One region of the Oscillibacter sp. KLE 1728 genome, then DNA from elsewhere that is predicted to be linked to it. Evidence: riboswitches for the same ligand, from Rfam matches in the RefSeq annotation. Region 1 holds a riboswitch; the other holds the start of a gene.
What was found. A riboswitch is a leader RNA that binds a small molecule or an ion and turns the genes downstream of it on or off. The one in region 1 is predicted to bind magnesium.
Positions count from the first base shown of each region.

Region 2: it holds a riboswitch for magnesium, as region 1 does, so the genes downstream of both, mgtE (magnesium transporter) here and mgtE (magnesium transporter) in region 1, are expected to answer to the same signal.

Region 1 covers NZ_CAKVVF010000002.1:17,206-21,414, reverse strand. Annotated here, with positions in the region: gene QVE23_RS00405 (DUF1540 domain-containing protein) at 1-168, opposite strand, end outside; gene mgtE (magnesium transporter) at 766-2,148, opposite strand; M-box (ykoK) riboswitch at 2,257-2,419, opposite strand; gene QVE23_RS00390 (JAB domain-containing protein) at 2,636-3,313, shown strand; gene uvrB (excinuclease ABC subunit UvrB) at 3,630-4,209, shown strand, end outside.
Region 2 covers NZ_CAKVVF010000005.1:27,902-32,110, reverse strand. Annotated here, with positions in the region: gene QVE23_RS01110 (polysaccharide deacetylase family protein) at 1-636, opposite strand, end outside; gene QVE23_RS01105 (macro domain-containing protein) at 793-1,329, opposite strand; gene QVE23_RS01100 (beta/alpha barrel domain-containing protein) at 1,508-2,173, shown strand; M-box (ykoK) riboswitch at 2,238-2,408, shown strand; gene mgtE (magnesium transporter) at 2,652-4,001, shown strand; gene selD (selenide, water dikinase SelD) at 4,077-4,209, opposite strand, start outside.

The DNA.
Region 1 (4,209 bases):
CTGGCAGTCGGTGCACTCCACCTTGGTGGGGTTGGTCTCATGGGTGCCCACGGTGATGGCGTTCAGACCGCAGTAGTTCTGGTCCTGGCAGTGGTGGGCGCAGTTGGTGACCGTGCACTTGATGCTCTGGTTGGGGGTGCAGGCGCAGCCGTTGTTGGTATTCGTCATAACAAAAGATCCTCCTGCGTGAAAAAGTGTGTGGCTTTCGCCGCTCTCTAGTGTGCGCAGGCGCGGCCGGGTTATGTACGGTCCGGCCTGGGTAAAAATTTGTCACAGGCGGGCGTGTCCGGCGTCCGATTCCTGGCGCGGGGCGCGGCGACGCAATGGCCGTCATGGATCTCCACAAAACGGCGGTGCGTTCGGATGTAGTGCTGGTAGTAGTGTGCGCAGTTTGCGCAAATTTGATTGTCCATTGTTGATCCCCTAAAATATGTTATAAAATTTATGCTATAAAATATATGCTACATCTTATATAGCATATATTTTTTGAGAAATCAAGTGTAAAATAAGCACTAGAAAGCGGGTGATATCATGTCCGATTTAATTGTGGGACGCAAGGAAAAGAAGATTAAAATAAAAAAACCGGACGGATACCATACATTTTCCATACGAATTAAGAGAGAGACAGTGGACAAATTAGATTCTATTGCCAGCAAAACTGGACGAACCAGAAATGAGATTATAGGAATTTTCTTAGAGTATGGTGCCGAGCATTGCATTATAGAAGAAAAAGAGGAGCCGTAAGGCTCCTCTTTCTGTTTCTTTTTATACACCAAGAATCCACGTCGCAAACCGGAAGTAGATCAGCAGAGACAGCGCGTCCACGATGGTGCTGATGAAGGGCGAGGCCATCACCGCCGGGTCGAACCCGATCTTCTCCGCCAAAATGGGCAGGGAGGCGCCCACCAGCTTGGCGCAGGCCACCGTGCCCACCAGGGTGCAGCACACCACCGCCGCCACGGCGGGCGTTACGGTGGGGTTGGCCAGCAGCCAGCAGTCCACCACCATCATCTTCACAAAGTTGGCCGCCGCCAGGCACACACCGCAGATCAGCGCCACGCGGCACTCCTTCCACACCACGCGCAGCAGATCGCTGAATCGGACCTCCCCCAGCGACAGGGCGCGGATCACCGCCGTGGAGGCCTGGGTGCCGCTGTTGCCGCCGGTGCCGGAGAGCATGGGGATGTAGGAGGTCAGAATGGGCACCGCCGCCAGGGAATTCTCAAAGTGGGTCAGGATCATCCCCGTGAAGGTGGCGGACAACATCAGCATCATCAGCCAGGGGGTCCGGGCCCGCCAGGTCTCAAACACGCCGGTCTTGAGATACGGCTTGTCGCCCGGCAGGATGGCGGCCATCTTCTCGATATCCTCGGTGACCTCTTCCTGCAGGACGTCCATGGCGTCGTCCACGGTGACGATGCCCACCAGGCGGTTCTCCGTGTCCACAATGGGCAGGGCCAGGAAGTCGTATTTGTTCAGGGTCTGGGCCACATCCTCCTGGTCGTCCAGGGTGTTGGCGGAGATCACATGGGTATCCATGATGTCCCCCACCACGTCGTCCTCCTCCGACAGCAGAATGGTGCGGATGGAGAGATACCCCAGCAGGTGGCGGCCCTCGTCAATGACGTAGCAGATGTTGATGGTCTCCTTGTCCGGGCCGGTGCGGCGGATGCGCTTCAGGGCGTCCTCCACGGTCATGGTGGCCTTCAGATCCACGTACTCCGTGGTCATGATGCTGCCGGCGCAGTCGTCGGGGTATTTCAGGATTTCGTTGATGCTCTTGCGGACGTCCGGGTCCGCGTGGCGCAGGATGCGCTTGACCACGTTGGCGGGCATCTCCTCCACGATGTCCACCGCGTCGTCCAGGTACAGCTCGTCCAGCACTTCCTTCAGCTCCGTGTTGGAAAAGCTCTGGATGAGCACCTCCTGCTCCTCAGAATCCAGCTCCACGAACACCTCGGCCGCCTGCTCCTTGGGCAGCAGGCGGAACACCATAGGCACCTTGTCGTCCAGTTCCATGAACAGGCCCGCGATGTCCTGGGCCTCCAGGGGCAGCAGAAGGTCGCGCAGCTCGGCATAGCGTTTTCGGGAGATCAGATCCTCGATCTTTTCCAGCAGCTCGTCCCGCTGCTCTTCCTGCTCAAACATGCGCGTCCTCCTCTCCGTGAAGCTGGGGGTTGAGAAAACAAAAAAACCCGGCCGCTCCTGTCCGGTGCAGTCGGAAATTTCCTTGTGAAAACAGGGACGCCGCATCAGCGGACCCTGCGGCCGTTCAAGCTTTAGCCTCACAAGGCGGTGAAATCACATTAGATGATACCTTCGTGTTCGATAGCACCTGTTCAAACCCTCTCATGATGTCTCCATCACTCCGCGGCAGCGATCCGTATCCCTGTGGTAGCCTTACCTACCGGACGGTATGCAGTTTTGCCGAAACTCTTTCTTCATATTATGCCAATTTCTGCCCCCTGTCAAGGCGGCAGAAAAAAACTCCCCACAATTTTACAGGCCCCTCAAATACCGCTGCACTCCATTTTACAAATGGGAATCCCGCTTGTGATAGAGGACGGCCTGTGGTATAATAAGATGTTCCAAATCTGTGCCCGAAACGGGGCGTTTCAGCGAGAGGAGGCCCTCCATGGGCATACACGACGGACACCGGGAGAAGATGCGCCGGCGGTTTCTGGAGACGGGGCTGGAGGGCTTTGCGGACCACGAGGCCCTGGAGCTGCTGCTGTACTACGCCATCCCCCGGCGGGACACCAACCCCATCGCCCACGCCCTGATGGAGCGGTACGACTCCCTCTCCGGCGTGCTGAACGCCCCGGTGGAGGATCTGGAGAAGGTGGAGGGCATCGGGGAGAGCGCGGCCATCCTGCTGTCCCTGGTCTCCCGGCTCAGCCGGAAGGCCCGCATAGCGGACGCGTCCCAGGAGACCATCCTCAACTCCTCCGAGCGGGCGGGGGCCTATCTGCTGGAGCGATTTGCCGGCGAGCGGCGGGAACTGGTCTTCCTGCTGTGCCTGGACCGCAAGGGCAGGCTCCTGGCCTGCAAGCGGCTGGCGGAGGGGGACGTGGCCAGCGCGGACCTGAACATCCGCAAGGTGGTGGAGATGGCGCTGCTGACCTCCGCCAGCGCGGTGATCCTGGCCCACAACCACCCCAGCGGCGTGGCGGTGCCCTCCTCCAGCGACGAGGCCGCCACCCGCCAGGTGGCGGAGGCCCTGCGGACCATCGGCGTCCGCCTGGTGGACCATATCGTGGTGGCGGACCGGGACTTCGTCTCCATGGCGGACAGCGGCGACCTGCTGGGGTAAAGAGGGAGCAGGCTCCCCCTTTAGAACCCCCACCACCAGTCTGTGGACTGGCGAACGCGCCCAAGGCGCTTGGGTCGGGGTATTTTGCCACGTACACGCCGCGGCGAAAATGACTTCAAGTTCTTCCTTCGCCGCTGGCGAACGAACTGGGGAAAACCGGAGGGGTTCCCCTAGTCCCCCCTTCCTTTTTTGCCCCTTCGCTTTTTTCAAGGCATGGTTCCTTTGATAAAAGTCGAACAAATGTTGCAAAAAGATGACGGGTGTGATAGGATGGCCGTGGCTGAAAATCTGTTTGATGGGTGGAGGGAATGCCGCTATGCCGAAATTTGAAGTCGTATCTGAATATCAACCCTCCGGGGACCAGCCGCAGGCCATTGCCGCGCTGGCGGAGGGCATCGAGAACGGGCTGAAGGAGCAGGTGCTGCTGGGCGTTACCGGATCCGGCAAGACCTTTACCATGGCCAAGGTCATCGAGCAGGTGCAGCGGCCCACGCTGGTGCTGGCCCACAACAAGACCCTGGCCGCCCAGCTGTGCGCGGAGTTCAAGGAGTTCTTCCCCAACAACGCGGTGGAGTACTTCGTCTCCTACTACGACTACTACCAGCCGGAGGCGTATATCCCCCATACGGACACCTATATCGCCAAGGATGCCTCCACCAACGACGAGATCGACCGGCTGCGGCTCAGTGCCACCTGTGCCCTGCTGGAGCGGCGGGACGTGATCGTAGTATCCTCCGTGTCCTGCATCTACGGCTTGGGCGAGCCGGACGATTTTGCCAACCTGGTGGTGTCCCTCCGGGTGGGGGCCGAGTGGGACCGGGATGAGCTGCTGCGCCGCCTGGTGGAGATCCGCTACGAGCGCAACGACATCGCCTTTGAGCGGAACATGTTCCGGG
Region 2 (4,209 bases), on a different contig from region 1:
CTCCGTGTCGATGGACCAAGTGACGATGCTCCGGCCGGAGGTGGTCTTCAGCGTCTTGTTCATGGAGCCATAGGGCGGCCGCAGCAGCGCGGGCGTGGTCCCCAGCACCTCCTGAAACAGCGCGTCCGCCGCGGCCTGATCCGCCTGCTGGGCGGCCTGATCCATCTTGCCCAGGTTTGCGTGGCGGTAAGAGTGGCTGCCGATCTCGCAGCCCATGTCCGCCGCCCGGCGGACTGCCTCCGGCGCCTTGGGGAGATTCCGCGCCACTTCGAAGAAGGTAGCCACCGCGCCGTGCTCCTCCAGAATATCCAAAATCTGGTCCGTGTAGACCGCGTGGGGACCATCGTCAAAGGTCAGGGCCACCATGGGGCGGGTGGGATCCACCACCCGCTGGGGCTCCGGCAGCGTCTCCACGGGAGTTCCGCCGCCCTCTTCCGGGGAGGGCTCCGAAGCATTCTCCCCGCCTGCCTCCTGGCTGTCCGGGAGGAGCTCCGGCATCTCGCCGGGAGCGGGGAGAACCTGAGCCGGGGGCGCCTCTGACACCAAATGCTCCGGCGGGGTCTTGGCGGGGGTCACAATGGTGCCGCAGGAGCTCAGCAGCAGGCAGGACAGCAGAAGGGAAACCAGTCGTTTCATGATGGGATACCTTTCTTTCATCTCTTGTTTGAGTCTATCATACGGAATGCCCCGGGAAAAATCGGGTCAAAACGGATACAAAAAGGTCAAAAAGAGTGACAAAAGAAACGAAGAGTGACAAACGCCGGAGCGGGAAAGGTCCCGCTCCGGCGTTCTTTACATCCGCTGGTCCTTGCCCTCCGCGTACCAGAGGTTCCAGGTCCGGCGGTAGACCTCTGCCGCCTGCTCCGAATGGCAGACCATCCGCACCCGCTCCGGCAGGGCATGGTCCGCCAGGAAGTCCATGATGGCCCGCAGGGCCACGGTGGCCGCCAGCGGCAACGGATACCCGTAGACTCCCGTGGATATGGAGCAGAAGTCCAGGGTGCGGATGCTGTGGGCCTCCGCCAAAAGCAGGCAGCTGCGGTAGCAGGAGGCCAGCAGGGCCGCCTCCCCCTGCTCCCCGCCCTGCCAGACGGGACCCGGCGTGTGGATCACATACCGGGCCCGCAGGCGGTAGCCCGCCGTCAGCTTGGCCCGCCCCCGCTCGCAGCCCCCCAGCGTCCGGCACTCCGCCAGCAGCTCCGGCCCCGCCGCCGCGTGGATGGCCCCGTCCACCCCGGCGCCGCCCAGCAGCGTGGGATTGGCCGCGTTGACAATGGCCTCCGCGTCCGAACGGGTGATATCTCCCACCAGAATGGAAAAGCGATCCATAGCCGTCCTCCTGTTCCCCTGTGCCGTCCCGACACATCTCGTCTCTTAACAGTATATCTCCCGCCGGAAAAAAAGCAAGCCCGGATCCGGGCTTGTCCCGCGTGGCTTCCTGCGGTATAATTTGCCTGTGAACAACCACCTGTGCCCGGCGTTCTGCCGCCGGGAGAAAGGAGTCCCTATGGCAAAACAGGTCCCCTCCTACACTGGGACGCTGCGCAATCACTCCCTGACCATCCCCGCCTGCGTCAGCGAGTGCAGCGGCATCCGTATTTTCGGCCGGCGCATCAAGTCCCTGGCCTTTTCCACCGATGTAGCCATCATCAAGAACATCAACGCGGATGCCATCATCGCCGTCTATCCCTTCACGCCCCAGCCGGTGATCTCCCAGGCCATCATCAGCGTGTCCGACGTGCCGGTATTCGTGGGCGTGGGCGGCGGAATCACCACCGGCTCCCGCTCCGTCCGGCTGGCCATCCAGTCCGAGCACCAGGGTGCCTACGGCGTGGTGCTGAATGCCCCCACCTCCGACGATGTCATCCGCCAGATCAAAAAGGTGGTGGACATTCCCGTGGTCATCACGGTGGTCTCCGCTCACACGGACATCGGCAGCCGCCTGGAGGCGGGAGCCGACTTTCTCAATGTCTCCGGCGCCGCCGCCACGCCGGAGATCGTGGCGGAGATCCGCCGGGACTTCCCGAAGGTTCCCATCATCGCCACCGGCGGCCCCACAGAGGAGTCGATCCTCCGCACCATCCAGGCCGGAGCCAATGCCATTACATACACCCCGCCCTCCAACGGCGTGCTGTTCGCCCGTATCATGAACCAGCACCGGAAGGCGCTGTGAGGTCATGGCGAAAATTTTTTTGAGGCGACGGGGTTGACAAACGTCCGTCCAGGCGGTTATAATGACGGCGAATCGGTAGGTGAGGCTACCACGGGGATTCGGAATCATCCAAAGACTGCTGCCGCACAGTTGTGGAGACACAACCAGCTGGTCAACAGGCCGCGTCGACAACAAGGCGCCGCTTAACGCAGTTGCTACGCCCCGTGAAGCTAAAGCTTGGACGAAGACGCCCATTGTGTGCAGCTCTCCCTGCCGGATTTCCGGCAGGGATTTTTTTGCTGTGGAAAAGCACGGCCAAAAATTCAAACGCGCCATTTCCCCGTCCCTTCGGGGCAGCTGGAAAGGATGCGCAAAACCTCACACAGCCGATGTTCCTAACGCGCGAACGCGCATAGAGTTTTATGCAGAAAGGAGGTGCGGACCATGGAAAGCGCCAGTCAGCCACCCAGACAATACAGTCGAAAGCGAGGTAACGACTATGACCATGTTCAACAAGGATCAGATCTTTCAGCTTTTGGAGAGCCGGGACGGCGAGGCGCTCCGCGCCCTTTGGCAGGGCCGCGGCGCCGTGGACATCGCCGCCCTCCTGGACTCCGTGGAGGACGGTGCCCGGCAGGCGGCGGTGTTCCGCACGCTGCCCAAGGACCTGGCGGCAGATGTGTTCTCCTATCTCCCCGGTCCCACTCAGGCCACCCTGGCCCGCTCTTTCGCGGACGGGGAGCTGCAGCAGATTTTTGACGCCCTGCATCTGGACGACGCGGCGGATTTTCTGGAGGAGCTTCCCGCTAACCTGGTGACCCGCATCCTCCGCTCCGCCAGCCCTCAGCGCCGTATGGCGGTAAATGCCCTGCTGCGCTATCCGGCGGACAGTGCCGGCAGCGTCATGACGCCGGAGTTTGTCTCCCTCCGGCCGGGCGATACGGTCCGGCAGGCGCTGGATACCATCCGCCGCACCGGAATCCACAAGGAGACGGTCTACACCTGCTATGTGCTGGAGCACCGGCAGCTGCTGGGCGTGGTGTCGGCCAAGGACCTGCTGACAGCCGCGGAGGATGCCGCTGTGGCGGACCTGATGGTCACGGATGTGGTATCTGTGGGTACGCTCACAGACCGGGAAGAGGCCGCCCGGCTCCTGGCGAAATATGACCTGCTGGCCTTGCCGGTGCTGGATGGAGAGGAGCGGATGGTGGGCATCGTCACCGTGGATGATGCCATGGATGTCCTGACGGAGGCCGCCGCAGAGGATCTCTCCATCATGGCGGCGGTGACGCCGGACGAGAAGCCCTACTTCGCCGCCTCCGCCTGGGAGCACGCCCGCCATCGGGTAGTGTGGCTGCTGATTTTGATGCTGTCCGCCGCCATCACCGGCTCTATCATCACCCGGTACGAGGACGCCATCTCCGCCGTGCCCCTGCTGGTGGCCTTTCTACCCATGCTGATGGACACCGGCGGAAACTGCGGCTCCCAGAGCGCCACGCTGGTGATCCGGGGGCTGGCTCTGGAAGAGATCCGCCCCCGGGACGCGCTGCGGGTGATCCGCAAGGAGCTGGCGGTAGCCGCCATCGTCAGCGCCGTCCTAGCCGCGGCCAACGGCCTGCGGATCTACCTTCAGTACCATGACAGCGCCATCGCCCTGGTGATCTCCCTGTCCCTGGCGGCCACGGTGGTGCTGGCCAAGCTGGTGGGCTGTATGCTGCCCATTGCCGCCAAGCAGCTCCACATGGATCCGGCCATCATGGCCTCCCCCCTCATCACTACCATTGTGGATGCCGGGGCGGTGCTGATCTACTTCCAGGCCGCCGCCGCGCTCCTGCGCCTGCCCGTTTAAGGGTTCCGCCCGGTACGGGCGCAAAACAGGTGCCTGCCAGAAATCCGGCAGGCACCTGTTTCCCATTTTCGACTTTCACCGCAGGAAGATGCGTTTCCCGCCTCGGTAGGCCTTCACGACGCCGATCCGCTGGGCACTGGGAACGCGGCCCTGCAGCTCCCGGTGCAGCGCCTCCGCGTCTGCCGGGTCCACGGCCATGAGGAGGCCC